DNA from 2 places in the Tomitella fengzijianii genome. Region 1 is predicted to be linked to the other one. Evidence: riboswitches for the same ligand, from Rfam matches in the RefSeq annotation. Region 1 holds a riboswitch; the other holds the start of a gene.
The links. A riboswitch is a leader RNA that binds a small molecule or an ion and turns the genes downstream of it on or off. The one in region 1 is predicted to bind S-adenosylmethionine.

Region 1 (14,415 bases):
ACGATCCTCGTGGGGGACGACCCGGGCTCGCACGCCTACGTGCGCGGCAAGCACAACGACTGCGCCAAGGTGGGCATCACCTCGCTGCGCCGGGATCTGCCTGCCGACGTCAGCCGGGAGCAGCTGCTGGACACCATCGCGGAGCTCAACGGCAACCCCGAGTGCACCGGCTACATCGTGCAGCTGCCCCTGCCGGACCACCTCGACGAGAACGAGGCGCTGGAGGCGGTGGACCCGGACAAGGACGCCGACGGCCTGCACCCGATGAACCTCGGCCGGCTGGTGCTGGGCAAGGAGGCTGCGCTGCCGTGCACTCCGCGGGGGATCCTGCACCTGCTGCGCCGCTACGAGGTGCCGATCGCCGGCGCGCACGTGGTGGTCGTCGGCCGCGGGGTCACGGTGGGCCGGCCGATCGGGCTGCTGTTCACCCGGCGCACCGAGAACGCCACGGTCACCCTCTGCCACACGGGTACGAAGGACCTCGCGGCCGAGGTGCGGCGCGCGGACATCGTCATCGCCGCAGCCGGAAAGCCCGGGCTCATCACGGCGGACATGGTCAAGCCGGGCGCCGCGGTGCTCGACGTGGGGGTCACGCGCACCGACGCCGGCTTGGTGGGCGACGTCGACAAGGCCGTGTGGGAGGTGGCCGGCCACGTGTCGCCGAACCCGGGCGGCGTCGGGCCGCTCACTCGGGCCTTCCTGCTGCAGAATGTGGTCGAGCGTGCCGAACGGGACGCCGGATAAGTCGACGACCCAGGGCAGGCCTGACACACAGCAGGAGAGACGCGATGAGCGACGCGGGTGACGGGGGCGGTCCGGGGGCGGGCAAGGCCGTGCCCAGCCGCATCGCCGCGCCGACGGGTCCGCCGACGACGCTCCTCTACCGGCTGCGCACCATCCATCTGCCGCTGATACTGATCGGCTGCGGGCTGTTCGCGGCGATGGTGCTGGTGGCGATGGACCGGTGGCGCCGCGGCACCGTGCTGTTCGGCCTGGTCACACTGGTGGCGGCGGTGGTGCGCCTGGTGCTCTCGCCGGAGCGGGTGGGGGTCCTGGCGGTGCGGAGCCGGGCGTTCGACGTGGCCACGCTCACCGCGTTCGGCGGGTTGATCATCTGGCTGGGCCTGTCCATCGAGTCGCTGGGCACCGGGTAGCCGGGCGGCCGTCATCCCGCCCGCGGTCCGTCGCCACCCCGCGAAGAAACACCCCCGCGTCAGCGCCGCGCGGCGGCCGCCTTGCGCGCCAGCTCCATCGTCTTGCAGATCGCAGCGTCGACCGCGTCGAATTCGATGAGGAACGCGTCGTGCCCGTAGCGGCTCTCGTACTGCAGGAACTCGACGCATCCGGCCAGGTACTCGGCGATCTCGGCCTGCAGGCGGATGGGGTAGAGCCGGTCGGAGTCCCAGCCGGCCACGATGGTGGGCACGCTGCAGCCGGCCAGCGCGGCCTGCACGCCGCCGCGGTCGCGTCCCACGTCGTGCCGGTTGAGTGATTCGGTGAGGATCACGTAGCTGCCGGGGTCGAATCGCCCGACGAACTTGTCCGCCTGGTACTCCAGGTAGCTCTGCACCGCGTAGCGGCCGTCCTTGAGCGGATCCTCGTCCAGCTGGCCCGCGTTGGCGAAGCGCTCGTCCAGCTCGAACTCGGTGCGGTAGCTCAGGTGCGCGAACCGCCGCGCCAGCCTGAGGCCGGTGTCGGGCCGCAGGCTGGTGCCGTAGAAGTCGCCGCCCTGCCAGTCGGGGTCGCGGCGGATGGCCTCGAGCTGCGTGGTCTGCGTGCCGATCTGGTCCGCCGTGGCGCGGGCGCCGACGGCGAGGATCAGCGCCGAGTCGACCCGCTCGGGATAGGTGACCTCCCATTCGAGCGCGCGGGCGCCGCCCATCGAGCCGCCCATCACGGAGGCGACGCGGTCGATGCCGAGCTCTTCGAGCGCGCGGGCTTCGGCGCGCACCTGGTCGCGGATGGACAGGTACGGGAACCGCGAGCCCCAGGGGCGCCCGTCCGGAGCGGGCGACGACGGCCCGGTGCTGCCGTTGCAGCCGCCGAGCGAGTTGGTGGTGATCACGCACCACTCGTCGGTGTCGAGGGCCAGGCCGGGGCCGATCAGCCCGTTCCACCAGCCCGGCGACGCGTGCCGGTCGTCCGCGGGACCGGCGGCGTGGGTGTCCCCGGTCAGCGCGTGCAGCGCGAGCACCACGTTGTCGCGCGCGGCGTTGAGCTCGCCCCACCGCTGGAACGCGATGGTGACCTGGGGGAGCCGGACGCCGCAGTCGAGGACCAGCGGTCCGATCTCGACGGCGCCCTGCTGCCCGTCCGGCGACGGGAGCGACGCCGGACGGGCAGGGTGGACCGTGCTCATGGTCAAGATGCAGCCGCCGCGGCGAAGCCGGTCGCCAGGTCCGCGAGGATGTCGTCGATGCCCTCGATGCCCACGCACAGGCGCACCTGGCCGGCGTAGACGCCTGCGGCCTCGCGCTCGGCCTCGGAGAGCTGCTGGTGGGTGGTGGACCAGGGGTGGACGACCAGCGAGCGGACGTCGCCCATGTTGGCCACGTGGCTGTGCAGGGTGAGCGCGTCGATGAAGGCCCGCGCGGCCTTCTCGCCGCCGGCGATGTTGAAGGTGAGCACGGCGCCGGTCCCGCGGGGCAGCAGCTTCTTGCCGCGCTCGTGCCACTGCGAGGAGGCCAGGCCGGCGTAGGAGACGGATTCGACCTCGCTGCGGGCCTCGAGGAATTCGGCGACGCGCTGCGCGTTGGCCACGTGCCGCTCGACGCGCAGGCTCAGCGTCTCCAGGCCCTGCGCCGTGAGGAACGCGTTGAACGGCGAGGGGGCATTGCCCATGTCGCGGAGCAGCTGCACGCGCGCCTTGAGGGCGAACGCGGGCGCTCCGAGATCCGCGTAGACGACGCCGTGGTAGCTCTCGTCCGGCTCGGTGAACCCGGGGAACCGGGGCGTGCCGTCGGCCTGCGTGACGGTCCAGTCGAAGTTGCCGCCGTCGACGATGACGCCGTTGATCGTCGTCCCGTGGCCGCCGAGGTACTTGGTGGCCGAGTGCACGACCACGTTGGCGCCGTGCTCGAGCGGGTTGAGCAGGTACGGGGTGGCGATCGTGTTGTCGACGATCAGCGGGACGCCGGCCTCCCGCGCCACCCCGGAGATGCCGGGCAGGTCGAGGACGTCGCCGCGCGGGTTGCCGATGGTCTCGCCGAACAGCGCCTTGGTGTTCGGCTTGATGGCGGCGCGCCACTGCGCGATGTCGTCGGGGTCGTCGACGAAGCTCACGTCCACGCCGATCTTGCGCAGCGTGTAGTGGAACAGGTTGAACGTGCCGCCGTAGATGTGCGGGCTGGAGACGACGTGGTCGCCGGCGCCGGCGATGTTGAGCAGCGAATACATGGTGGCCGACTGGCCGGAGGACAGCAGCAGCCCTGCGACGCCGCCCTCGAGCGCGGCGATGCGCTGCTCGACCGCATCCACGGTGGGATTCATGATGCGGGTGTAGATGTTGCCGGGCTCGGCCAGCGAGAACAGGGCCTCGGCGTGATCGGTGCTGTCGAACTGGTACGACGTGGTCTGGTAGATCGGCAGCGCCGTCGCCTTGGTGGTGGGGTCCGGGGTGTAGCCGGTGTGGACCTGCTTGGTCTCGAAGGACCAGTTGGCGGTGGGATCGGTGGTCTCGGTCATCGATGCGCTCCAGGGGGCTGGTTCGCCGCGCCGCCCGATGGGCGTGCGGGGCAGGTGGCGGATGGCTCCGGGCGGCTCGGGCCGCGGGCCCGCGCGTGGATCGCCGCGTTCCGGCGGGACCCGGTGGGATCCGCCGCTGTGCGGAGCCCGGCTCGGCACGGTGGCCTTCTGCCGGGGATCGTGCGCGGGCTCCGCCGGCGAGGGCGGACGGAGCCGTCGGGCAGGGTGCATCGCGTCGCGGCCTGCGGGCCGGGCCCGGGGCGACGACGGAGATGCGGGGGTCGGCACTTCCGTCAGCTACGACAACACATGTGTGAACCTCCGTTGGGGCTTACCCCTTCTTTGTGGGCCCGCCCCAGCGGGCCCGCGCTTGTCGTCCGCAACGGCCACCCGTTCGACGGATGCCTCGCCTGTGCCGTGGTGCGCACAGCCGGCGATGCCGACGCGGTGTCCACGGACGACCTGGTCATCACCCGGGGCACCCCACCGCGGTTGGAGGGTTGCCGGCCAGCCAGCCGGGGCTTGACGCTGACGCTCATGACCTGACCCGATCTTAGCCGTATACGCGGGTGCGGTTTCAACTGGTCCGTCCCGGCGGGGGGCCGGGATCCGGACCTGTTGTAGTCACCGGGACCTGAAGGGGTGCCCGGCGCCGGCTATCGAGTACGCTCGTACTGCAGAACGTGCGGTGTGCACGGCCGGGTCCTGTGCCCCGTGCGCACCCGCCCGGATTCCGGTGCGTATCACGTCACCACGTGACCGCTCCTGTGACCCGGGGTACTAATCTGCTACATGACGGAGTATGTCAGTACGGCCGGTGCCTGAGAGCACGCGCGCCGCGCGGTCGCCTTGCAGTCGGCCGTCGGGCGTGCATCCACAAGATGGGCCGCGCTGCGCGAGTTGAACAGGCTTGTCTAGGAGGACGCGGACCACATGTCCAAGATCAAGGTCGAGGGAACCGTCGTCGAGCTCGATGGCGACGAGATGACCCGCATCATCTGGCAGTTCATCAAGGACAAGCTGGTCCATCCGTACCTGGATGTGAACCTGGAGTACTACGACCTGGGCGTCGAGCACCGTGATGCGACGGACGACCAGGTGACCGTCGACGCGGCGAACGCCATCAAAAAGCACGGCGCGGGCGTCAAGTGCGCCACCATCACGCCCGACGAGGCGCGCGTGGAGGAGTTCGGGCTCAAGAAGATGTGGCGGTCGCCCAACGGCACCATCCGCAACATCCTCGGCGGCACGATCTTCCGCGCGCCCATCATCATCTCCAACGTGCCGCGCCTGGTCCCCGGCTGGACCAAGCCGGTGGTCGTGGGCCGTCACGCCTTCGGCGACCAGTACCGCGCCACCGACTTCAAGGTCCCCGGCGCCGGCACGGTCACCATCACCTACACGCCCGAGGACGGCAGCGAGCCGATCCAGCACGAGGTGTGCAAGATCCCCGAGGACGGCGGCGTCGTCATGGGGATGTACAACTACAAGAAGTCGATCCAGGACTTCGCCCGCGCATCGCTGTCCTACGGCCTGCAGCAGAACTACCCCGTGTACCTGTCGACGAAGAACACGATCCTCAAGGCCTACGACGGCATGTTCAAGGACGAGTTCCAGCGCATCTACGAGGAGGAGTTCAAGGCGGAGTTCGACGCCGCCGGGCTCACCTACGAGCACCGCCTGATCGACGACATGGTCGCCTCCGCGCTCAAGTGGGAGGGCGGCTACGTCTGGGCCTGCAAGAACTACGACGGCGACGTCCAGTCCGACACCGTCGCGCAGGGCTACGGTTCGCTGGGCCTGATGACCTCGGTGCTCATGACGCCGGACGGCCGGACCGTCGAGGCCGAGGCCGCGCATGGCACCGTCACCCGGCACTACCGCCAGCACCAGCAGGGCAAGCCGACCTCGACCAACCCCATCGCGTCCATCTTCGCCTGGACCCGGGGCCTGGAGCACCGCGGCAAGCTCGACAACACCCCCGACGTGGTGGAGTTCTGCCATCTGCTCGAGGACGTCGTCATCAAGACCGTCGAGAGCGGCAAGATGACCAAGGACCTGGCGATGCTCGTCGGCGGCGACCAGGGCTACCTGACCACCGAGGAGTTCCTCGGTGCGCTCGACGACAACCTGAAGGCCGCGAAGGCCCGCGCCTGACGCACCGCCGCTCGCGCAGAGCGGCACCCGACGGCGGAGGATCGGCCGGGGCCCACGGGCCCCGGCCGTTGTCGTGCGTCCGGAGCCCCGGCACCGTGGTGCGGCTCACGCCGGTTCCCGGAATGCCCGCGCGCCCGCGCCCCGTTGACCGTGCGTGTGGGCCCTCGCCCGCCGGTACTCGAACATTCAGGAAGGCGGTGCCCGCATGTCCGTGCGACCGGCGATGACGGCGCTCGCGCTCGGCGGCTTCGGCATCGGCACCACCGAGTTCGTGGCGATGGGGCTGCTGCCGCAGATCGCGGACGGCATGGGGGTGTCCGAGCCGACGGCCGGGCACGTCATCTCCGCCTACGCCCTGGGCGTGGTGGTGGGCGCACCGACGATCTCGGCGCTCACCGCGCGCGTGGACCGGCGGCGACTGCTGGTGGCGCTGATGGTCGCGTTCACCGTGGGCAACGCCGTCACGGTGCTGGCGCCGGGCATGGACGTGCTCATCGTGTCGCGCTTTCTCGCGGGGCTGCCGCACGGCGCCTACTTCGGGGTGGCGTCGCTGGTCGCCGCGCAACTCGCGGGCTCCGGCAAACGCGCGAAGGCGGTGGCCACGGTGATGCTCGGCCTGTCCGTGGCCAACGTGGTGGGCGTCCCGCTCGCCTCGGCGATGGGCCAGCAGCTGGGGTGGCGCAGCGCGTTCGGCCTGGTCGCCGTGATCGGGCTGGCGACGATGGCGGCGCTGCTGCGCTGGGTGCCGCCCATGGCGGCGGCGCCCTCGTCGAGTCCCCGGGCCGAACTCGGAGCGCTGCGGCGCCCGCAGGTGTGGCTGACTCTGGCCGTCGGGATGGTCGGATTCGGCGGCATGTTCGCCGTCTACACCTACATCGCGACCACGCTCACCGACGTCGCCGGCGTGCCCTCGGCGCTGGTACCGCTGGCGTTGGCGCTCTACGGGCTCGGCATGGTCGCGGGCAACCTCGTCGGCGGGCGCCTGGCCGACCGGGCGCTCATGCCGTCGATGTTCGCGATGCTCGCCCTCATCGCCGTCGTGATGGCCCTGTTCGTCGTGGCCGTGCACAACCCGGTGACCGCGCTCGCCGCCGTGTTCCTGGTGGGGGCCTCCGGGGCGGCGATGGTCCCCGCGCTGCAGACGCGGCTCATGGACGTCGCCGCCGACGCCCAGAGCCTGGCCGCCGCGCTCAACCATTCGGCGCTCAACGTCGCCAACGCGGGCGGGGCGTGGCTGGGCGGGGTCGTCATCGCCGCGGGCCTCGGCTACACCGCCCCGGCGGCGGTGGGCGCCGGGCTGGCGGTGGCCGGCCTGCTGATCCTGGCGGTGAGCGCGGCGCTGCAACGGCGCACCGACGCGCGCACGTCCGTGGACCGGGACCGCGCGCCGGCGGCGGTGCACTAGCCTTCAGAGCGTGTCGAAGAGCGATCTCACCGTCAGCACCGTCAACATCAACGGCGTCCGCGCCGCCACCAAGAAGGAGCACGGGCTGCTCCAGTGGCTGGCCGGCACCCGGGCGGACGTGGTCTGCCTGCAGGAGGTGCGTGCCACCGACGCGCAGCTGCAGGCGGCGCTCGCGCCCGCCGTCGAGGACGGCTGGCACATCGTCTCCGCCGAGCCGGAGCAGAAGGGCCGCAACGGCGTGGCCATCCTGTCGCGGGTGCCCGCCGACGCCCACCGCATCGGGCACGGGGATCCCGAGTTCGCCGCGTCGGGCCGCTACATCGAGGCGGACTTCGGCGACGTCACCGTCGCGAGCCTGTACCTGCCGTCCGGGGAGACCGACACCCCGCGGCAGGACGAGAAGGAACGCTTCATGGCGACGTTCGCCGAGCACATGGCGCGCGCCGCGACGGCCGGCCGGGACACCGTGGTGTGCGGCGACTGGAACATCGCCCACACCGAGCGGGACCTGAAGAACTGGAAGGGCAACAAGAAGTCCTCGGGTTTCCTGCCGGGCGAGCGCGCGTGGCTGGACGAACTGTTCGCCGCGGACACGGGCTGGGTGGACGTGATCCGCGCGCTGCACGGCGACGTCGACGGCCCCTACAGCTGGTGGTCGTACCGCGGCAAGGCGTTCGACAACGATGCGGGCTGGCGCATCGACTACCACGTCGCCACGGCCGGGCTCGCGTCGTCGGCGTCCGCGGGCGTCGTCGAGCGCGCGGAGAGTTACGACACGCGCTGGTCCGATCATGCGCCCGTCACCGTCACCTATGCGCGCTGAGCGGCCCCCTCTGCGGCGTGCGCGGCGGCCCGGCCGCATCGCGGCGCTGCTGGTGGCGGTCTTCGCCGTCATCGCCGCGCTGCTGGCCGGTTGCGGCCCGGCGGACGATGCCGCCGGGGTTGGCGGGGCGACCGGCGCGCACGCCGCGGCGCAGGCCGGCGATCATCCGCACGTGGCCGGCGTCCCCGAGGCCGCCTGGAGCACGCTCGCGCTCATCGACGCCGGCGACTGGCCGGAGGCAGCCGAAGCGCCCGGCACCAAGGGCGGGCAGCGCTTCGGCAACCGGGAGAACCGGCTGCCGCAGCGCGACGCCGGTGGCGACCGGATCCGCTACAGCGAATGGGATGTCAATCCGAAGAAACCTGGCCAAGGGCGGGACGCGGAGCGCATAGTCACAGGGGACGAGGGTTCAGCCTGGTACACGGGCGACCACTACTCGACGTTCACGCGCATGCGTTGACGGTGGCCGCCCCCAGGAGAGGTGATGCGCCATGACCGAGATCGAGAAGTTCGCCGCGGCCGGCGGGCACCTGGTCGGTGTCGCCCGGCCGGGCGACACCGGGGCGGGCGAGGTGATCGTGGCGCTTGAGAGCGCGGGATTCGCGGTGAGCACCGTCTCTGCGGAGCACATGCACACCGTCGGAGGGGTGTTCGAGGAGTTCTCGGCCGCCCTCGAGTTCCCCGACTACTTCGGCAACAACAAGGACGCCTTCGACGAGTGCATGCGCGAACTCGACGAGATCGTGGGGGAGGCGTCCGGCCACGCCGTCGTCATCCGGCATGCGTCCGAGCTGCTGGCCGATGAGCCGGACGAACTCGAGTGGTTCGTCGACGCGTTCGAGTTCTACGGGGAGCACTACGGCGACGCCGAGGTGGAGTTCCGTGTGCTGCTGGTGGTGGCCCCCGGCGAGGCCGACGGCGTGCAGGAGCGGTGGCGCGACTTCGGCGCCGATCCGGTGGAACTGGGCTGACGCTGCCCACCCGCTGCGGACCGCACGGCCGTCGCGGAGGGATCAGCCGCGGTGGATGTAGGACTCGAGGTGGTCGCGCTCGGTCTCGAGCTCGTCCATGCGGCTCTTGACCACGTCGCCGATGCTGACTATGCCGCGTAGAGATCCCTCCACGACGACGGGCAGATGGCGGATGCGGTGCTCGGTCATGGTGGCCGCGAGGCTGTCCACCGAGTCGTCCAACGCGCAGGTGAACACGGTGGTGGACATGATCTCGGAGATCGGCGTGCCCAGCGCGCCGGCCCCGCACCTGTGCAGCCTGCGGATGATGTCGCGTTCCGAGATCATCCCCAGGACCTCGTTGTTCTGCACCACGACGAACGCGCCGACGTTGTGGCGGGCCATGTCGTCGATGACCTGGCGGACGGTCACATCCGGTGCGACGGTGAGCACCGCGGTGCCCTTGGACTGCAGAACGTCTGCGATACGCATGCGGACTCCCCTGTCGAGCGTCTGTCGAGCGTCCTCCGACGATCACACGAGTCTACTGTGATGCACGACACTTTCCCAGGGGTTTCCGTGCGGGCGCGCTCTCGGCCGGAGGCGGGGGGCGGAGCGGCGCGTGAAAGTATGGGTGACATGGCAGAACCGTCCTCTTCACCGGCCTCCGATGCGCCAGCGGATCAGGCTCCGGCGGCCCAGGCGCCGGCCCGCAAGCCCCGGGTGCTCTCCGGAATCCAGCCCACCGCGGATTCGTTCCACCTCGGCAACTATCTGGGCGCGCTGCGGCAGTGGGTGCCGTTGCAGGACGAGCACGACGCGTTCTACTTCATCCCGGACATGCACGCGATCACTGTTCCGCAGGATCCGAAGCTGCTGCGCAAGCGCACCCGGCTGGCGGCGGCCCAGCTGCTGGCCATCGGGATCGACCCGGAGCGGTCCACCCTGTTCGTGCAGAGCCACGTGCCGGAGCACGCCGAGCTGTCGTGGGTCCTCAACTGCATCACCGGGTTCGGCGAGGCGGGCCGGATGACGCAGTTCAAGGACAAGTCCGCCAAGCAGGGCGCGGAGAGCACCGGGGTGGGGCTGTTCACCTATCCGATCCTCATGGCGGCGGACATCCTGCTCTACCGCTCGCATCTGGTGCCGGTGGGCGAGGACCAGCGCCAGCACCTGGAACTGACCCGTGACCTGGCGCAGCGGTTCAACGCGCGGTACGGGAAGTCATTCGTCGTGCCGGAGGCGACGATCATCAAGGAGTTCGCGAAGGTCTACGACCTGCAGGAGCCGACGAAGAAGATGAGCAAGTCCGGCGACAACCCCAAGGGCGTCATCAACCTGCTCGACGACCCGAAGGTCTCCGCCAAGCGCATCAAGTCGGCGGTGACCGACACCGGAAGCGAGGTCCGCTTCGACCGCGCGGAGAAGCCGGGCGTGTCGAACCTGCTGACGATCAACTCCGCGCTGTCCGGCCGCAGCATCGCCGAGCTCGAGCAGCGCTTCGCGGGCGGCGGCTACGGCGACCTGAAGGGCGACACGGCCGAGGTCCTCACCGGGTTCGTCACGCCGCTGCGCTCCGCCGTGGACGGGTACCTGGCCGACCCGGCCGAGCTCGACCGCGTCCTCTCGCGCGGCGCGGAGCGGGCGCGTGCGGTAGCGTCGGGAACCCTGAAGCGTGTCTACGACAGGGTGGGCTTCCTCGCCTCCGGGGATTGACCTCCGCGGGAAAGGAGTTGAGCCGTATGGCCCGCAGCGGCACTGCGACCGGGAAGACCGACGAGGACAAGGGTCCGTCGTTCCTGGACCGGCGCCGGGCCGCGTGGCCCTGGTTCGACCACGTCATGCGGGCGGCCGCCCGCTACAAGGACGAGCGCGGCGACCACTACGCCGCCGCCGTCACCTACTTCACCGTGCTGGCGCTGTTTCCGCTGCTGATGGTGGCGTTCGCGGTGGCGGGGTTCGTGCTGGCCGGCAACGCGCACCTGCTGGACGAGCTGCGCACGCAGATCACCGACAACGTGCCGGGGTCGATGGGCGGCACCATCAACGACCTGGTGGATACGGCGATCAACTCGCGTGCCGCGGTGGGCGTGCTGGGCATCCTGGGCGCGCTCTACACCGGGCTCGGCTGGATGGCGCACCTGCGCGCCGCGCTGTCCGAGCAGTGGGAGCAGACCAGCCCGCAGCCGAATTTCCTGATGAAGAAGGTCCATGACCTGGGTGCGCTGGGCGGGCTGGGCGTGGCGCTGGTGGTGTCGCTGGGCGTGACCGCCCTGGGCTCCGGGTCGCTGGGCAAGAAGGTGCTCGAGTGGCTGCGCCTCGACGCCATGCCGGGGGCCGGTGTTCTGCTGACTGTGGTGTCCGTACTGGCGGGCGTGGCGGCCTCGTGGGCGCTGTTCACATGGGTGATCGCGCGCTTGCCGCGGGAACGCGTGGCGCTCCGCAGCGCGCTGATGGGCGCCCTGCTGGCGGCGATCGCGTTCGAGGTGTTCAAGCGCATCGCGGTCGTGTATCTGGCGAATATCGTCCAGGGACCCGCGGGTGCGACGTTCGGGCCCATCATCGGCATCATGGTCTTCGCGTACATCACCGCGCGGATCACGCTGTTCGCCACGGCCTTCGCCGCCACCAGCGAGGAGAGCCTGAACCTGGCGCCGGTGCCGGTACCCGATCCCGTCGTCATCCGGCCGCGGGTGGACGAGCGCGAATCCGCCGCCGGATTCGCGGCGCTCGCGGGCGCGGGCCTGGGCGCCGCCGCGGGCTGGGGGATCGGCCGGAGGTCGCGGAGCCGGCGCGGCTGATCGCCCGGTCGGGCCCCGAGGGGCAGGCGGGGGACTACGCTCGCGGGAGACGCACGACCCACCCGTGAAGGAGGCCCCGATGGCGAGCCGGACGGATCCCGCGGGTCCCTCCTCGGAAGTCGTTTCCAGCCTGCGCCGCTCCACATCCGCGGACGTGCTCGACGATCCGGCCTCCCTCGCCCTCTACAGCGCGGACGCGTCGAACTACCGTCACGTGCCCACCGCCGTGGTCCTGCCGCGCGGCGAGGACGACGTGGCGGCGACGCTTGCGGCCTGCCGCCGCCACGGGGTCCCGTTGACCATGCGCGGCGCGGGAACCTCCATCGCCGGAAACTGTCTGGGCGAGGGCATCGTCATGGACACCTCCCGGTACTTCGACGCCATCGAGGACGTCGACGCGGGCTCGGCGACGGCGGTGGTGCGGCCGGGCGTCGTGGGCGGGCGCCTGCGCGAGGCGCTGGCGCCGTCGGGGCTCGCGTTCGCGCCGGACCCGTCGACGATCTCCCGCTGCACCGTGGGCGGGATGATCGGCAACAACTCCTGCGGCTCGCATTCAGTGGCCTGGGGCAAGACCAGCGACAACATCCGAGAGCTCGAGGTGATGCTCGCGGACGGCACACGCCTGACGCTGGGGCCCACCACCGCGGAGCAGATGGCCGCGGCCGCCGCGCGCGAGGACACCGCGGGGCGGCTGCACCGGGGATTGGATGCGTTGACGGCGGAGAACCTCGCGCTGCTGCGGACCGAGCTGGGCCGGTTCCCGCGCCAGGTCAGCGGCTACGGGCTGCACGAGCTGCTGCCGGACAACCATCGCAATCTGGCGCGCGCGCTCGTCGGCAGCGAGGGCACCTGTGCCGTGGTCCTGCGCGCCACCCTGGAACTGGTACGGCCGCCCGTGCACCGCGCGCTGCTGGTGCTGGGATTCGACGGGGACATCGCCTCGGCGCGCGCGGTGCCGGCGATCCTCGCGCATGCGCCGCTCACGGTGGAGAGCATGGGCCGCAAGCTGTTCGCGGGCGTGCGGCTGCACGGCGCGCGCGCCACCGCCGCGGATGCGCTGCCGGACACGTCGGACTGGCTGTTGGTGGAAACCGGCGGCGGGACCGCCGAGGAGGCCCGAGCGGCGGCCGAGGCGCTCGCACGGGGCATCGGCATGCCGGTGGGCTCCGACCCGCGGGCGGTGGTGCTCACCGACCCCGCCCAGCAGAAGGTGGTGTGGTCGCTGCGGGCGGACGGCAGCGGGCTGGCGGCGCGCACGGTCGACGGCGACGCGGCCTACCCGGGGTTCGAGGACGCCGCAGTGCCGCCCGAGCGGCTCGCCGATTACCTCGCCGACTTCCGCGGGCTGCTCGGCGAGTACGGGCTGAGCGGCGTCTCCTACGGCCACTACGGCGAGGGCTGCCTGCACATCCGGCTCGACGCGGACCTGTCCACGGGGCCGGGGGTGGATCGCTACCGCGCGTTCCTGTTCGACGCGGCGGACGTCGTGGCGCGTCACGGCGGGTCGATCTCCGGGGAGCACGGCGACGGGCAGGCTCGCTCCGAGTTGCTGCCCCGCGCCTACAGCCCCGAGGTGATCGGCCTGTTCGAGAGGTTCAAGGGCCTGTGGGACCCGGACGACCTGCTCAATCCGGGAATCCTGGTGCGCCCCAAAAAGGTCGACGCCGATGTCCGGTGGCTCGAGCTGGGTGTCCGCGAATGGGAGACCGCCTACAGCTACCCGGACGACCGCGGCAGCTTCCGGCAGGCGGTGAGCCGGTGCCTGGGCATCGGCAAGTGCCGCGTGGACCACGGCGTCGCGATGTGCCCCAGCTACCAGGTGACCCGCGACGAGAAGCACTCGACGCGGGGACGCGCCCGCCTGCTGTTCGAGATGATGCAGGGCGATGTGATCGAGGACGGTTGGCGCTCCAAAGAGGTGCTCGGCGCGCTGGACCTGTGCCTGAGCTGCAAGGCGTGCGAGTCCGACTGCCCGGTGAACGTGGACATGGCCACCTACAAGTCGGAGTTCCTCTACCAGCACTACCGCCGCCGCATCCGGCCGCGCGTGCACTACGCGCTGGGAAGGCTGCCGCAGTGGGCGCGCCTCGCCTCGCGGGCGCCCCGCGCGGTCAACGCGCTGTCCGGGGGCAGGCTGTCGGGGGCGGCGGCCAAGCGCGCCGCGGGCATCGATGCGCGACGGGACCTTCCGCGCTTCGCGCCGCACACGCTGCGGCGGCAATGGCGCGACCGGCCGGCGGGACCCGCCGGCGTGCGGGGCACGGTGGTGCTGTGGCCGGACACGTTCACCAACCACCTCGACCCCGGCGTGGGCATGGCCGCGGCCGCCGTCCTCGAGGACGCGGGCTATCGGGTGGTCCTGCCTGACGGGCCGGTGTGCTGCGGGCTCACCGCGCTGAGCACGGGCCAACTGCCGCTGGCGCGTAGAACCGTCCGCAAGAGCCTGGACGTGCTGGCGCCGCACCTGGCCGCGGGCACCCCCGTGATCGGCCTGGAGCCCAGCTGCACGGCCGCGCTGCGCACCGAGATCACCCGGCTGCTTCCTCAGGACGACCGCGCCCGGACGCTGTCGGGGCTGGTGCGCACCTTCGCCGA
Region 2 (14,415 bases), 270 kb from region 1:
TAGCTGTCGAGGATGGCGCGCTGCGGGGCGCCGGGCGCGGGCAGCGGAATCTCGTAGACGGCGTCGGGCCCGCCGAGGAGCCGGGCGATCACCCCGTCCTCGCCCTCCCAGATCGGGGCCGGGGCGCCCTCGCCGCGCATCGCCCGGTCCACCGCCTCGATGGCGGCCTTGCCCGCGTAGGCGGGGGCGTAGGCCTTCCAGCTGGAGATCGCGCCCTTGCGGGACTGCCGGGTGGCGGTGGTGGTGTGCAGGGCCTGGCCGATCGCCTGGTAGATCACCTCGGGATCCAGGCGCAGCGCGGCGCCGATGCCGGCGGCGACCGACGGGCCGAGGTGGGCGACGTGGTCGATCTTGTGCTCGTGCAGGCACATCCCGCGCGCCAGGTCGATCTGGATCTCGTACCCGGTGGCAATACCGCGCACCAGGTCCGCGCCGGATGCCCCTGCGTGCTGGCAGGCGGCGAGGATCGGCGGGATGTTGTCGCCGGGATGCGAGTACTCGGCCGCCAGGAACGTGTCGTGGAAATCGAGCTCGCGCACCGCGACACCGTTCGCCCACGCCGCCCACTCCGGCGACACGGCCGAGTCGACGCCCCACGCTGGTGCGCCGCCCGAGGCCGCCGGGTGGGCGAGAGCCTGAGCGCGTGCCGCTCTGGGCGGACGGCGGGTGAGCGACGCGGCGGCGACGGCGGCGTCGTCGATGATGCGGTTCACGACCATTTCGCGGACCGTCTCGCAGGCGGGGGGCGCCTGGGCGGCGATCTGCGCGATCTTCCATGCGAGGTGCTCGTCGCGGGGGAAGTCCTCCGCCGAGCGGCGGGTGCGGACGGTGTGGACGGAAAGACCCGGTGCGGGCATGCGGCCTCCTGTGTGGTGCTGGCGATTCGCACGCTACACAGGCGGAGAAGGCGCTGAGAATACCTTGCTGATGCGTATTTCTGTGGCGATCTACCGATGATTCTGCGGATGTTGTGAAGGGCTGTGCGGATACACTTCCATGTGCGATGCGGCGGCCGGCCCGTGCCGACCGCGCGTGGGAGCGGTGACGGGTGCCGGGAGGTCGATGGCGATGCAGAAGATGTTCGTCGGCGCGCGTCTGCGTCGGCTCCGCGAGGAGCGCAGGCTCAGCCAGGCCGGCCTCGCGCGTGTGCTGGAACTGTCGCCGAGCTACGTCAACCAACTCGAGAACGATCTGCGGCCGCTGACCGTGCCGGTGATGATGCGCCTGAGTTCCGCGTTCGATCTGGAGCTGGACTTCTTCGCTTCCGACGGTGACGCACGGTTGATCGCAGACCTGGACGAGGTGTTCGCGGACAGTCCCGCCACCGAGCGGCCCACGGTGCGCCAGGTGGAGGAACTCGTGTCGCGTATGCCGGATGTCGGCCGAACGCTGGTGCGGCTGCACCGGCGGCTGCACGCCGCCACCGAGCAGGCCGAGCGGCTCTCCGGCCGGGCGGTGGCCCATCCCGACGGGGCATCCGCGCCGGCGTCGGAGCCGGACGGGGCGGGCGACTCCGCTGCGGTGGGCGACGGGATCGAAGGACTCGCGACCCCGTACGAGGACGTCCGTGACTTCTTCTACGGGCGTCGGAACCATTTCGCCGAGCTCGACTCCGCGGCGGAGGAGCTCTTCGAGAGTTGTGGCCTGCGGCCGGGCGGCCTCGACATCCAGCTCGCCCGGCTCCTGCGTGACGAGCACGGGGTGACCGTGCGGCTGCGTACGGACGACCCCCGGAGCCCCGGCCCCAAGCGCGAATACGATGCGGCCGCGGGCGTGCTGTTCCTCGCCCGTCGCCTGGACGCCGGACAACGCGCGTTCCAGATGGCGACGCAGATCGCGCTGCTCACACGGCGCGCGGTGATCGACGCCATCGCCGACGCGAGCGGTCTCGCCCCTCAGTCCGCCGCGCTGGCCCGCGTGGGCCTCGCCAACTACTTCGCGGGTGCACTGCTGTTGCCGTACACACGGTTTCTGGATGCGGCGGAGGAGTTGCGCTACGACATCGACCTGCTCTCGGTGAAGTTCGAGGTGGGGTTCGAGACGGTCTGCCACCGGTTGTCCACGCTGCAACGACCGGGACAGCGCGGGGTGCCCTTCTTCTTCGTGCGCACCGATCGTGCGGGGAACATCTCCAAGCGGCAGTCGGCGACGGCCTTCCACTTCTCCAGGGTCGGCGGCAGCTGCCCGCTCTGGGTGGTGCACGACGCGTTCGCGTCGCCGGGGAGGGTGCTCACCCAGGTGGCGCAGATGCCCGACGGTCGCACGTACCTCTGGATCGCGCGGACCACCCACGAAGACGGCCGCGGCTACCGTGCCCCGGGCCGGACGTTCGCCGTGGGGCTGGGGTGCGATATCGGTCATGCGGACCGGCTCGTGTACTCCGAAGGCCGGTCGCTCGCGGATCCGGGCGCCATCGTCCCGATCGGTGCCGGCTGCAAGGTGTGCGACCGCCCGCAGTGCGCACAGCGTGCGTTCCCGCCGCTGGGAAGCCGCCTGCAGATCGACGAGGACGTCAGCAGTCAGCTGCCGTATCGGCACGCGTACACGGAGTAGGACCGCCCGGGAGTCGATGCGCGCGCCGGCCGGCGCCGGCCCGGGGCCGCTCGGACGGCGGCGGCACCTGCCCGGCCGGGCAGTTCTCCGCTGCCGCCCGGCCGGTTACCGCCGCGAAGCCTTGTGACCTGGTTCACGCCGAACGCACAGTGGCACTCGACGCCGGAAGCCCGGTGTCGACGCACAGCCGACGGACACCGGCCGCAGGGCCGCCGCACGCGACGAGGAGAACACCATGGCAATCGAGCTGAACCAGATCTGGGACTTCCCGATCAAGGAGTTCCACCCGTTTCCCCGCGCCCTTCTGGGCGTCGGAGCCCACGATATCCTCGGTGTGGAGGCGAAGAACCTCGGCTTCAAGCGTGCGCTGATGATCACGACCGGCCTGCGCGGCACCGGGATCATCGAGGAGCTGATCGGGAAGATCAAGCACCAGGGCGTGGACGTGGTCCTGTACGACGGGGTGGAGTCGAACCCCAAGGACTACAACTCCATGGAAGCCGCGGCGATGTACACGAAGGAGAAGTGCGACAGCATCATCTCCGTCGGTGGCGGCTCCAGCCACGACGCCGCCAAGGGCGCGCGGGTGGTCATCGCGCACGACGGCCGCAACATCAACGAGTTCGAGGGCTTCTCCAAGTCCACCAACAAGGAGAACCCCCCGCACATCGCCGTGTCCACGACGGCCGGCACCGGCTCGGAGACGTCCTGGGCCTACGTCATCACCGACACCTCGGACATGGAGACCCCGCACAAGTGGGTGGGCTTCGACGACGCCATCATCCCCACCCTCGCGCTCGACGACCCGCTGCTGTACTACCCGCTGCCGCAGCACTTCACCGCGTACTGCGGCTTCGACGTGCTGGCGCACGGCAGCGAGCCCTACGTCTCGCGACTCGACTTCCCGCCGTCGCTCGGCAATGCCCTGTACTCGATGGAGCTCGTCGCGAACAACCTGCGCGAGGCCGTGTTCGAGCCGCACAATCTCAAGGCCCGCGAGGCCATGATGCACGCCCAGTACATCGCGGCGCAGGCGTTCAACTCGGGCGGGCTCGGCATCATCCACTCGATCTCGCATGCGATGAGCGCGTTCTTCGACAGCCACCACGGCCTGAACAACGCGATCGCATTGCCGCGCGTGTGGGAGTACAACCTGCCGTCCCGCTACCAGCAATTCGCCCGGATCGCGGAGACGATGGGCGTGGACACCCGCAACATGACCACCGTTCAGGCGGCCGACGCGGCCGTCGAGGCCGCGGTGCGGCTGTCCGAAGACATCGGCATCCCCGCGAACTTCTCCTCGGTGCACACCGATACCTACGAGAAGAACCAGATGAACACCAACAAGTACGAGGGGCGCGGCGACAGCATCCCCGGCGACCAGGGCACGGTCCGCAAGATCTCCGAACACATCCTGGACGACTGGTGCACCCCGGGCAATCCGCGCGAGGTGACGGTCGAGTCCGCGATCCCGGTGGTCGACCACTGCATCAACGGCTCGTACTACTGATCCGTCAGCCGCCCGTTCCATCGAAGGCCGGCGGCGCTCAGCATCGCCGAATGCCGCCGGCCCACACTCCATCGAGGTGACCGAAGATGACCACTGCCGGCCTCCGGACCGTGCAGCCTGCAGCGCAGGATGCGACCTCCTTCAGCGATCCCGAGCAGTTGCGGACCGCGCTGCGCGAGACCGACTACATCGCCGACGACGATCTGGCCACCGTCGTCTACCTGGCGACGACGCTGGACCGGCCGCTCCTGTTGGAGGGGCCGGCGGGCGTGGGCAAGACGGAGCTGGCCAAGTCGCTGGCCGCGGCTTCGGGGCGCCGGCTCGTCCGACTGCAGTGCTATGAGGGTTTGGACGACAACCGGGCGCTCTACGAGTGGGACTACGCCAAGCAGCTCCTGCACGTGCAGATGCTGCGCGATCGGATCACCGAGGCCACCGCCCACATCACGGACCTGGACGAGGCGTCCCAATACCTGGCGGGCCGGGACTTCGGCCTGTACTCCGAGCCCTTCCTGGCCATGCGGCCGCTGCTGGAGTCCATCATTTCCGAACAGCCGGTGGTGCTGCTCGTGGACGAGGTGGATCGCACCGAGGAGTCGATGGAGGCCCTGCTGCTGGAGGTGCTGGCGGAGAAGCAGGTGACGATCCCGGAGATCGGCACGTTCGCGGCGCGCACGGTGCCGTGGGTGGTGCTGACCTCCAACGACACCCGCGAGCTGTCGCCGGCGCTCAAGCGGCGCTGCCTGCACTTCCACCTGGGCTATCCGACGTCGGCCCGCGAGCGGGAGATCGTCACCGCGCGGGCACCGGAGGTCGAGAACCCGGTGGCGGCGGAGGTGGTGGAGCTGGCGCGCCGCCTGCGCGAGCTTCCGTTGCGCAAGAGTCCGTCCATCTCGGAGGTCATCGACACCGCGCGGGCGGCGGCGGTGCTCGCGCCGGGCGAGGAGTCGCTGGCGGAGGCCACGCGCCGGGTCCTGCTGGCGTCGCTGGTGAAGTACGAGTCGGATCGGGCGATGGCCCAGGAGGCCCTGGCCGGGCAGGCGGCGCCGGCCCGGGGACGGTCGCAGGAACAGGGCGGAAGCGCTGCAGACCCTTCCGGCGCCGCGGAGCCGGCCGCCGAGAGGGTGACCATAGCCGACCGGCCGGCCAACACGACGGCCGTCGCGTTCCGCACGCGCGGCACGCGCGGAGAGGGGAAGTGAACCGGCCATGACCGAAAGCGCCTTGTCCCAGCGGATTCCCCCGCAGGAGAGTGAAACGGACCGGTTCGCCGTGGACCGTCCCGTACGGGTCCTGGACGTGGTGTCGGCGGTGTTCGGCGGCCTCCTGCGCCGCGCCGGGGTGGCCGCGTCGCCGGCGGAGGTCATCGGGATCCGGCGGATCCTGGCGGTGATCGGCGGCGGCGACCTTGCGCGGCTGCGCGCGGCGCTGCGGGCGGGGTGCGTCAAGTACGCGCACGAGAACGCGGGCTTCGACGTCGCATTCGACGCACTGTTCGCAGCGGGTGCCGCGGGCAGGGGCGGCGATGACTCCATTGCGCAGTGGACGCCGAACTCCGACGGCCTGCCGACCGCGCTGGAGATCGAGGAGGACGAGGAGATCGGCCGCTACGCCGGTTACGACGAACGCTTCGCCGAGGTGGGCGACGAGCTGGACCTGCCCGACTCGGAGGGCGGGTTCAACCCGCACCGGGACGACGACGACGTCTCGCTCACCGGCTCCGATCACGACCTGTCGGTGTCCACAGAGGCGGACCAGGGCCGGCGGGGCGTCACCTACACCGTGGAGGTGGACCGCGCGTCGACCACCACTGTGGGCGCGCTGGCCGACGGCACCGGCGTGGCCGCGGTGGGGGACCTGCGGTGGGACGATCCCGATCAGATCCTCGCGTGGCTGGACTCGTACGACCCGACGCGGGCCTATGGCGCCGACGATGATCCCGGACCGCTCACCGAGGCGCAGCTCCAGCGCCTGTCGGAAGCGATCGAATCGTTCGTCGACGCGCTGGCGCAGCGGGGCGCGGTGGTCCCCCCGGAGCTGACGGGGGAGGCCGTCGCCGCGGATCCGCACGCCGACGTCGAACTGGCGTGCCACGAGATCCTGCGCCGGATGCGCGGCGCGCCCCGTGCCCGGCCCCGGACGAAGGGGCGGGGCGGGCTGGACATGCGCCGGACCGTGCGCGCGAGCCTGCGCACCGACGGCGTGCCTTTCCGGCTCGTCACCCGCACCCCGGTGCCGGACCGGGTGCGCCTGCTGGTGCTCGCCGACGTCTCGCTGTCGGTGCGGCCGGTGACGGCGTTCGCCCTGCGGTTCGCGCAGGCCATGCACCGGAGGGCGGCGCGCTGCCACGTCGTCGCCTTCGTGGACCGGCCCGTCGAGGTGACGGGGGCGCTGCTGCGCGGCGGCGGTGACGACGTGCTCGCCGGGGTGCTGTCCGACGAGCAGATCGATCTGGAGGCGAGCAGCGACTACGGGCGGGTGCTCGACGAGATGCTGGAGCTGCACGCGGGGCTGCTGGACAAGCGCACTGCGGTGCTGGTGGTGGGCGACGGGCGCAGCAACGGGCTGCCGCCGCAGGCGGACCTGCTCGCCGCGCTGCGGCGGCGGGTGCATTCGCTGGCGTGGATCACGCCCGAACCCCGGCGGTACTGGGCGCAGGCCACCTGCGCGATGGACGAATACGCGGAGGCGTGCGACCAGGTGGTGGTGGCGCGGGACGCCGAGCAACTGCTGGCGCGCTCGGCCGAGCTGGCGCACGCCCTTTCGTGACCGCGGGGATGTGACGGCGGCGCGTCCTGGCCGATCGGGCAGGCCGCGTCCTGTCCGCGTGAACGATGTGCGGGCGCGGGCGGCGGCATACCCTGGGGACACCCCGTTGATCGGACCCGCACCGTTGATCGGACCCGCACAGTGCACACCGTGAATTCTGATCGTGACACGCCCCGACGTAATCCGGGCAACCCGCGCGCCCGCACGCCCGTCGTCGGTGGATCCGCACCCGGCGAGGTGATCTCCGCGCGCGTGTTCAAGTTCCATGCGCCGGAGATCGTCTTCGGCGACGGCGCGATGCCGGAGGCGTCTTTCGCCGCGCTCCGATTCGGCGGCGCCCGCCCCCTGGTGGTCACCGACGCCGGCGTGCTCGCGGCGGGCTGGCCGCAGATGTTGCTGGACGGGCTGCGCACGCAGGGCATGGAGCCGGAGCTGTGGAGCGGACTCACCCCCAACCCGAAGGACCACGAGATCGCCGACGGGCACCGCGCCTACGCCGGCCACGGCTGCGACGTCATCATCGCGCTCGGCGGCGGCTCGGTGATCGACGCGGCCAAGGGCATCGCGATCCTCGCCGCCAACGGGGGACGGATCCTCGATTACGTGGGGATCGACCGTGCGCAGTCGCCGATCCCCCCGCTCGTCGTCGTCCCCACCACCTCCGGATCCGGGGCGGACGTGTCGCAGTTCTGCGTGGTCACCGATACCGACCGCCGGGCCAAGGTGACGATCATCGGCCGCGCGCTGGTTCCGAACGTGACGGTCGTGGATCCGCGCCTGCTGCCGACCATGCCGGAGCGGGTGGCCGCGACCACCGGCCTCGACGCGCTCACCCACGGAATCGAGGCGTACGTGTCGGTGGCGCGCACCCCGCTGACCGACAGGCACGCGCTCCAGGCCGTCGGGCTGGTGTTCGATCACCTGACCGCCACTCTGGAACGGCCGGACGTCATGGCGGACCGGCGCGCCATGGCGCTGGCCAGCCTGGAGGCCGGAATGGCGTTCAGCAACGCGATCCTGGGTGCGGCGCACGCGGTGAGCCACCAGGTGGGCGGCATGCTCGACGCCACGCACGGCGAGATCAATGGCATCGTGCTGCCCCACGTCATCCGCTTCAACGCCGAAACCGATCCGCAGCCGTACGAGGATGTCGCCCGGCACCTGGGGCTGACAGTGCGGGGGAACGCCCCGCAGGCGGCGGCCTGGGCGGTCGCCGAGCACGTGGAGGCGCTCGTGGCGAACGTCGGGATGCCCGCGGGCCTCGCGCAGCTGGGGGTGCGCGACGAGGACCTGCCACGCCTGGCGCGTGGCGCACTGCAGGACGCCTGCATGACCACCAATCCGCGCGCGGCGGACGAGGCCGCGATGGTGCGGCTGCTCCGGGACTCGCTGTGACCCGGCGCGGCGGGTCGGATCTCGAGCGGCTCACCGGGGTGCGCTCCGGCAAGTCGACGTTCTACCGCGAATACCGCGGGGCGGCGGAGCGGCTGGAGCGGGTGGTGCATGCGCTCGACACGATCTCGCGGGCCCTGGTCCGCACGGTGGAAGGACCCGAGGCGCTGGTGCTCGCCGTCGCGGAGGCCGTCCGCCTGCATCTCGAGGCGCAGTGGGTCCTGTTCGCGCTGGCGGACGGCGAGCTGCCCGAGGCGGAGCCGCGCCACTTGGTCGTGGACGCCCAGGGCCACCCGTACGCCTACGAGGGGCTGCGCGGCGGGGACCCGCCGCCCGAGGACATGCCGGCGGTGGTGATCAACCGGCTCAACGACATCCTGCGCGGCGAGTTCGACTTCCTCGCGCGCCCCGTCGTCGATCCGCATCACGCGCACGTGCCCATCGATCTCGGCGGCGGTGTCGTGGGGGCGTTCGCCGCGTGGACGCCGCCACGGCGCCGGCTCGACGCCACCGACGAGTCCGTGATGCGCATCTTGGCCGGCCAAACCGCGGTGGCGCTGCAGAACTCGGCGCTCTTCCAGAGCCGCCAGGTGTTGCTCGAGCGGGCCGAATCGTCGTACGCGGCCGCATCGGCGCAGGCCGACCAACTCGCCGCGCGCAATGCGGAACTCGTCGAGACGCAGTGGAGACTGGGGTTGGCGACGCGCCGCAAGATCGTCGACGACGAAAGGCACCGCATCGCCCGGGAACTGCACGACAGCGTCACGCAGTGCGTACTCTCCGCGGGGATGCAGATCGAGGTGTGCCGGAGCGGAATCCCCGATGCCGAGCGCGGCGAACGCCTGGACCTGGCGAAGACGTTGACCAGGTCGGCGGTGGAACAACTGCGGTCCGCCATCTACGCGCTGGACCACAAGGGGGAATCGGAGAGGTCGGGCCTGGCGGAGATGCTCCGCCAGCTGTGCACCGTGCACATGCCGTCGGACCTGCGCGTGCAGTTGCGGATGACCGGCGCCGCGGCCGATCTGCCGCGGGACGTCGAGCACGCGCTGCTGCGCATCGCGGGGGAGGCCCTCTTCAACGCTTCGATGCACGGCGGCGCGACGCGTGCGATCGTGCGCGTCGATCAGCGCGCCGACGGCGTGACACTCGCCGTATCCGACGACGGCACGGGCGATCCCGCCGCGCTGCGATTGCGGCTGCGGATCGCGCAGGCCGGGGACCTGGACGTGCATCACCGGGGACTGGCCAACATGCAGGCCAGGGCACAGGAACTGGGCGGCACCCTGGCGGTGCGGCGCGCGCGGATCGGCGGCGTCCGGGTCGCCGTGGCCATCCCGCTGCCAGTGCGGGAAGACGCGGATCCCGGTGCGGCGGAACCGCCGGCGCCCGGGCCGGGGCGGTCGGCGGATCCGGCACGCGGAGAGCGGGGCCCGGCATGACACGGCTGGTGCTGATCGACGACCACGCGATTCTTCGGCAGGGCATGCGCTCGATCCTGGAGCGCGAGCCGGACATCGAGGTGGTCGGCCAGGCGGCCGACGGGGCGGAGGCGCGCGCGGTGGTGGCCTCCACCTCTCCGGACGTCGCGATCGTCGACCTCAAGCTCTCCGCGGGCTCCGAGCTCGAGGGACTGGGTCTGTGCGCGGCGCTGACGGCCGAGCATCCGGACGTGGGCCTGCTCGTCCTCACCACGTTCCTCGATGAGGAGCTCGTGGTGGAGGCGATGCACGCGGGCGCGCGCGGCTACGTGGTCAAGGACGTGGACACTACGGAACTGGTCCGCGCGATCCGCGCCGTCGCCGCGGGCGAGAGCGCCTTCGACGCGCGCAGCGCCGCCGCCGTGGTGCGGTCGATGAGCGGCCGGACCGCACCCCGCGAGTCGTTGACGTCGCGCGAGATGGACGTGCTGCGACTGCTGGCCACGGGCCTGTCCAACGGCGCCATCGGTGAGCGCCTGTACATCTCGGCGACCACCGCCAAGTTCCACGTCAGCAACATCATGCGGAAGCTGCAGGTGGCCACCCGCGCCGAGGCCGTCTACGCGGCCAGCAAGCGCGGCATCATCTGACAGGCCGCCCGCCCCCGGTCAGTGGTCGAGGACGAGCCAGCCGCCGTGGTGGTCGCCGACCGTATAGCCCATCCCCAGGCGGGTGCCCAGGGTGTGCAGGTCCCGGGCGTCGAACGTCTGGACATGGCCGAAGCAGGTCTGCGCCTGTCCCTCGTACGGCACCGCGACGATGACGCGCCGCCGGGCGAGGCGCACCGCTTCCTGCACCACCGCGAAGGCCTTGCGCGGCGGCAGGTGCTCGAGGAGGTGCAGGACGGTCACCGTGTCGGCGGCGCGGTCGGGCAGGGGCACGGAGGCCGCGTCGCAGGTGAGGGTGCGCAGCGGCCGCTGCATCGCCGACGCGGCGTCATCGAGCAGCCGCATCGTGCCGGCACTGAGGTCGGTGGCCGTCACCGACAGTGGGGCTGTGCGGCGATCGCGGGCCAGGCGCAGCGGGAAGAATCCGAAGCAGGAGCCGAGGTCGAGCACCTCGGTGCCGCTTATCAGCTGCTCGGCACGCCGGTGGACCGGCGCGAATGCGGCCGAACCACGCTCCAGGGCGGCGACGGAGTTCCGATAGAACGGAATCCACGGCGACGCGGCGACGTGATGCGCCGGGTGCCCGGGGACGTGCCCCGGCGCCGAGTGCACGAGGCCGATCAGCGTCGCCTCGAACTCCGCAGGGCCCGCGAGCATCCCGGTGGCGTCGAGCTCGGCGGCGATGAGACCGGCGGCGTCGTCGGAGATCGTCTCCGCGTCGAATCGGTGGAGCACGGTCAGCGTGCGGCCGGTGCGGAAGGCGCGGAAGTGCCGGGTATCGACGACGCCGGTGCCGCGCGGGCGCTCGGCGAGGAGCGTGCGCGCCGTCGCGGAGTCCACGTGGCACACGCGCACTCCGTCGCGTTCCCAATGCCCGTGGTCGCCCTGCCGGTGGCCACCCTGCTCGCCGACCCAGCGGCCCTGGATCCGGTGCGCGTCGTCGTGCCTGTGTCCCAGGCGCTGGTCGCGCTTTGCGGGCCTGCCGGACCCGGGCGCATGGAGCCGCCGGTCGGGCCTGGTGACGGGCGACGGGGTGACGGAGGATCGGGCGGCGTGGGACGGGTGGACCGGTGCGGTGTGCAGGTCGAGGGTCATCGAGTTCTCCGGACGCTGTGGCGGCGCTGCCGGTCACGCTGCCGACGTGTGCGCTTGGTCACATTGACGTTAGGTTCTGGAAGGCCCCGGCGGTCCCTCCGGTGAGGCGCTGTCGTGTGGTCGACCGGCGGGTTCCCGGCCTGTCCGGTCGGGCAGGGGCGGCCCGCGCACGAGGGCCGGCGCCGGCATTGCGGCGCCCGCCGGCGAGGCCCGCGATCGACGGCGGGGAACAGGTGGGCTACGGTGAACCCGCCAGCTATCAAGAGCGGTCGAGAAACCTGGTTCGATGACGCCGCAGCAACCCCCCGGAAGTCCGGGTGCGGGTGCTCCCGCCAGGAGCGATGGACGGGTGATCACATGCGCGGCAACGCAACCGCCGTATTCGTTTTCCTGCATTCCCGGCGCTGCATCGATCTGTGCCGGGTGAGCACCGAGGGCTGTCGAATGCCCCGCGGCCGGGCCTGACCGGCCGAATTCCCCGCGCCCCCGATCGCAGGCGGCGCACTGCGCTTGCGCGCATCTTCTTCTTCCCTGCATGACGCTCTGCACGGCGCGTGGCGTCGCGGGCCGCCGTAGGCCCGCGCGCCTGCCGCCGCGCATTCGACGAAAGGACCATCATGACCATCACCACGGGCGCCACCACCACCGCTACCACGGACACCGCCGACCAGCACCGGCTGCGCAGCGAGGTGCGCGCGGCCCACGTCCCGGGCACTGCCACGCAGGTCCGGATCACGGCGCGCGACCACGCCTTCACCATCGACGAGCCGGCCGGACTGGGTGGCGACGACAAGGGTGCCAACCCGGTGGAACACCTGCTGGCGGCGCTGGGCAGCTGCCAGGCGATCACCTTCCAGGTGTGGGCGCAGAAGCTCGGCGTCGCCCTCGACTCTGTCGACATCGAGCTGGGCGGCGACATCGACCTGCGCGGATTCTTCGGCCTCGACGAGTCCGTGCGTCCGGGGTTCCAGGGCATCGACGTGCGGGTGAGCATTTCCGGGCCGGAATCGCGCGAGCGCTACGAGCAGCTCATCGCGACGGTCGAGAAGCACTGCCCGGTTCTCGACAACCTGGCACACGGCGTGCCGGTGACGACCTCCGCGCGCATCGCCTGAGCGGCTCAGCGACGGCCGATCGGAGCGCCCACTGCACGGTCCGAGCGCCGGTTCCCCTGTTGTCCGGGAGGATCGGCGCTCGGATCGGGGTAGGGGTGCTCAGCATCGCCCGGCCGCCTCGTTCTCCAGCCGGGTCCGGTAGTACAGGGTGCCGTCGATGCCGCCGGCGACCGGGCGCGGCCGGGGAGACTTAGCCCCACGCCCGTCGCCCGACGACGCGCCGCGCAACCGCCGTCCCACCCACGGCACCAGGTGCTCGCGCGCCCAGCGGGCCTCGCTGCGCACCGTCGCGCGCGGCACAGGACCGGCAGGCGGCGGGGCCCAGCCGCCGGAGCCGGGCATTCCGAACAGGTCGGCGGCGGCCTGCGCCAGGCGCGCGTGTCCCAGCGGCGTGAGGTGCAGGTGATCGTCGCCCCAGGCGCGCGGATCCTCGAACACGGTGCCGGTGGTGTCGGTGATGGGGTGCACGCCGTGGTGGGCGGCCAGGTCGCGGTAGACGTCGTTGAGTCGCACCCGGTTGCGCTCGAGCAGCCGCGAGACCGGGGTGATGCGACGCAGGTCGGGGATGGGCACGAAGACCATCGGCGTGCCGCTGCGGTGGAACGGTTCGACCAGGGCGACCAGGTCGGAATGCAGCGTGTCGAAGTCGGGCCGCGGGCGGAGCAGGTCGTTCATGCCCGCGGTGACGGTGACGTAGTCGGGCGCGAGCGCCGCCGCGGCGTCGCGCTGCGCCTGCACGATCTGCCGGATCCTGTAGCCGCGCACCGCGAGGTTGGCGTACTCGATGCCGCCGTGGTGCGTGGCCAGGCGCGCGGCCAGCCGGTCGGTCCAGCCGCGCGGCGTGCCGTCGGGCCAGGGCGTGTCGCCGACCCCCTCGCTGAGGCTGTCTCCGATCGCGACGTAGCGCAGCGGCATGGTGCGGCTCCTGGTGTTCGCGGTGTGGCGGGTGCGGGGGTGTCCGGCGCAGGGAGGCAGTTCTGAAGCTACACGGATCGTCTCGCGACGCGGACCGTGTGCGGCGCGGTCGCCGACGAAGCCCGCGCCCCGCAAACGGGGGCGCGGGCTTCGGGGAAGACCGGTGCCGCGGTTCAGCGGCCGGATCCGGCGGGCGCGTGCGGGTGGACTCCGTGGCCGCTCCCGTCGGCGCCGAGGCTCTGCGCGTAGGCGACGCCGAGCGCCAGCAGGACGAGCCCGGCGGCGACGAAGGCGACGACCCGGAAGAGCCCGTCGAGCGCGGACAGGTCGAACAGGAACAGCTTGCCCACGGCGGCGACGCTGACGGCGAGCCCCGCGGTGAGCGTGATCGCGCGGGGCCCGTCGTGCAGCCTGCGCGCCCGGAGCAGAGCGGCCGCGGCCGCGGCGAACCAGACCAGCGTGGCGGCGGTGTGGCCGGCGCGGAAGCCGCTCTCGGTGCCCCCGGTGATCAGCTGGGCGGTGCCCAGGCAGACCTGGGTGAGCAGGCCCAGGCACAGCACCCCGCCGACGGTCCAGCAGTATTCGGCGCGCAGCCGGGGCCGCGCGGCCCACGCCGCGGCGAGGACCCCGACCACAGCGATGGCGACAGCGGCGGCGACGAGCATCCCCACCCGCCGCGGGGTGTCGAGCGCATCCGGGGACCAGAGCTGTTCGACGGCGCCGGCCGCCGCCATGGCGCAGAGCCCGATGCCGGCGAGCGCGGTGGCGATGACCAGCAGGACCCGCTGCTGCGAGCCTGCGTGGCGCACCGCGACCGCCGCCACCAGCGCAATGCCCAGCAGTGCCGCCGCGTCCACGTCGTCGGTGGCGGCGTAGGCGACGGTGACCGGGGCGATGAGGGCGGCCGCCGACAGCCACACGCTGCGCGCGCCGAGCGGTACCGGCGTGCGGTGCGCGGTGCCGATCACCACGCCGAC

Region 2: it holds a riboswitch for S-adenosylmethionine, as region 1 does, so the genes downstream of both, FO059_RS05765 (OsmC family protein) here and FO059_RS04470 (bifunctional o-acetylhomoserine/o-acetylserine sulfhydrylase) in region 1, are expected to answer to the same signal.

The regions. Positions count from the first base shown of each region.
Region 1 covers NZ_CP041765.1:969,628-984,042, forward strand. Annotated here, with positions in the region: gene FO059_RS04455 (bifunctional methylenetetrahydrofolate dehydrogenase/methenyltetrahydrofolate cyclohydrolase) at 1-744, shown strand, start outside; gene FO059_RS18635 (DUF3017 domain-containing protein) at 789-1,154, shown strand; gene metX (homoserine O-acetyltransferase MetX) at 1,214-2,359, opposite strand; gene FO059_RS04470 (bifunctional o-acetylhomoserine/o-acetylserine sulfhydrylase) at 2,362-3,684, opposite strand; SAM riboswitch class IV at 4,113-4,227, opposite strand; gene FO059_RS04480 (NADP-dependent isocitrate dehydrogenase) at 4,618-5,841, shown strand; gene FO059_RS04485 (MFS transporter) at 6,047-7,246, shown strand; gene FO059_RS04490 (exodeoxyribonuclease III) at 7,257-8,069, shown strand; gene FO059_RS04495 (ribonuclease domain-containing protein) at 8,059-8,529, shown strand; gene FO059_RS04500 (barstar family protein) at 8,561-9,040, shown strand; gene FO059_RS04505 (CBS domain-containing protein) at 9,083-9,511, opposite strand; gene trpS (tryptophan--tRNA ligase) at 9,659-10,735, shown strand; gene yhjD (inner membrane protein YhjD) at 10,762-11,820, shown strand; gene FO059_RS04520 (FAD-binding and (Fe-S)-binding domain-containing protein) at 11,900-14,415, shown strand, end outside.
Region 2 covers NZ_CP041765.1:1,243,846-1,258,260, forward strand. Annotated here, with positions in the region: gene FO059_RS05720 (MmgE/PrpD family protein) at 1-857, opposite strand, end outside; gene FO059_RS05725 (short-chain fatty acyl-CoA regulator family protein) at 1,069-2,553, shown strand; gene mdo (NDMA-dependent methanol dehydrogenase) at 2,789-4,063, shown strand; gene FO059_RS05735 (MadB family AAA-type ATPase) at 4,150-5,265, shown strand; gene madC (MadC family VWA domain-containing protein) at 5,273-6,832, shown strand; gene FO059_RS05745 (iron-containing alcohol dehydrogenase) at 7,070-8,227, shown strand; gene FO059_RS05750 (MadS family sensor histidine kinase) at 8,224-9,666, shown strand; gene FO059_RS05755 (MadR family response regulator transcription factor) at 9,663-10,295, shown strand; gene mftM (mycofactocin oligosaccharide methyltransferase MftM) at 10,314-11,408, opposite strand; SAM riboswitch class I at 11,662-11,756, shown strand; gene FO059_RS05765 (OsmC family protein) at 12,026-12,523, shown strand; gene FO059_RS05770 (SGNH/GDSL hydrolase family protein) at 12,623-13,438, opposite strand; gene FO059_RS05775 (DUF2339 domain-containing protein) at 13,612-14,415, opposite strand, start outside.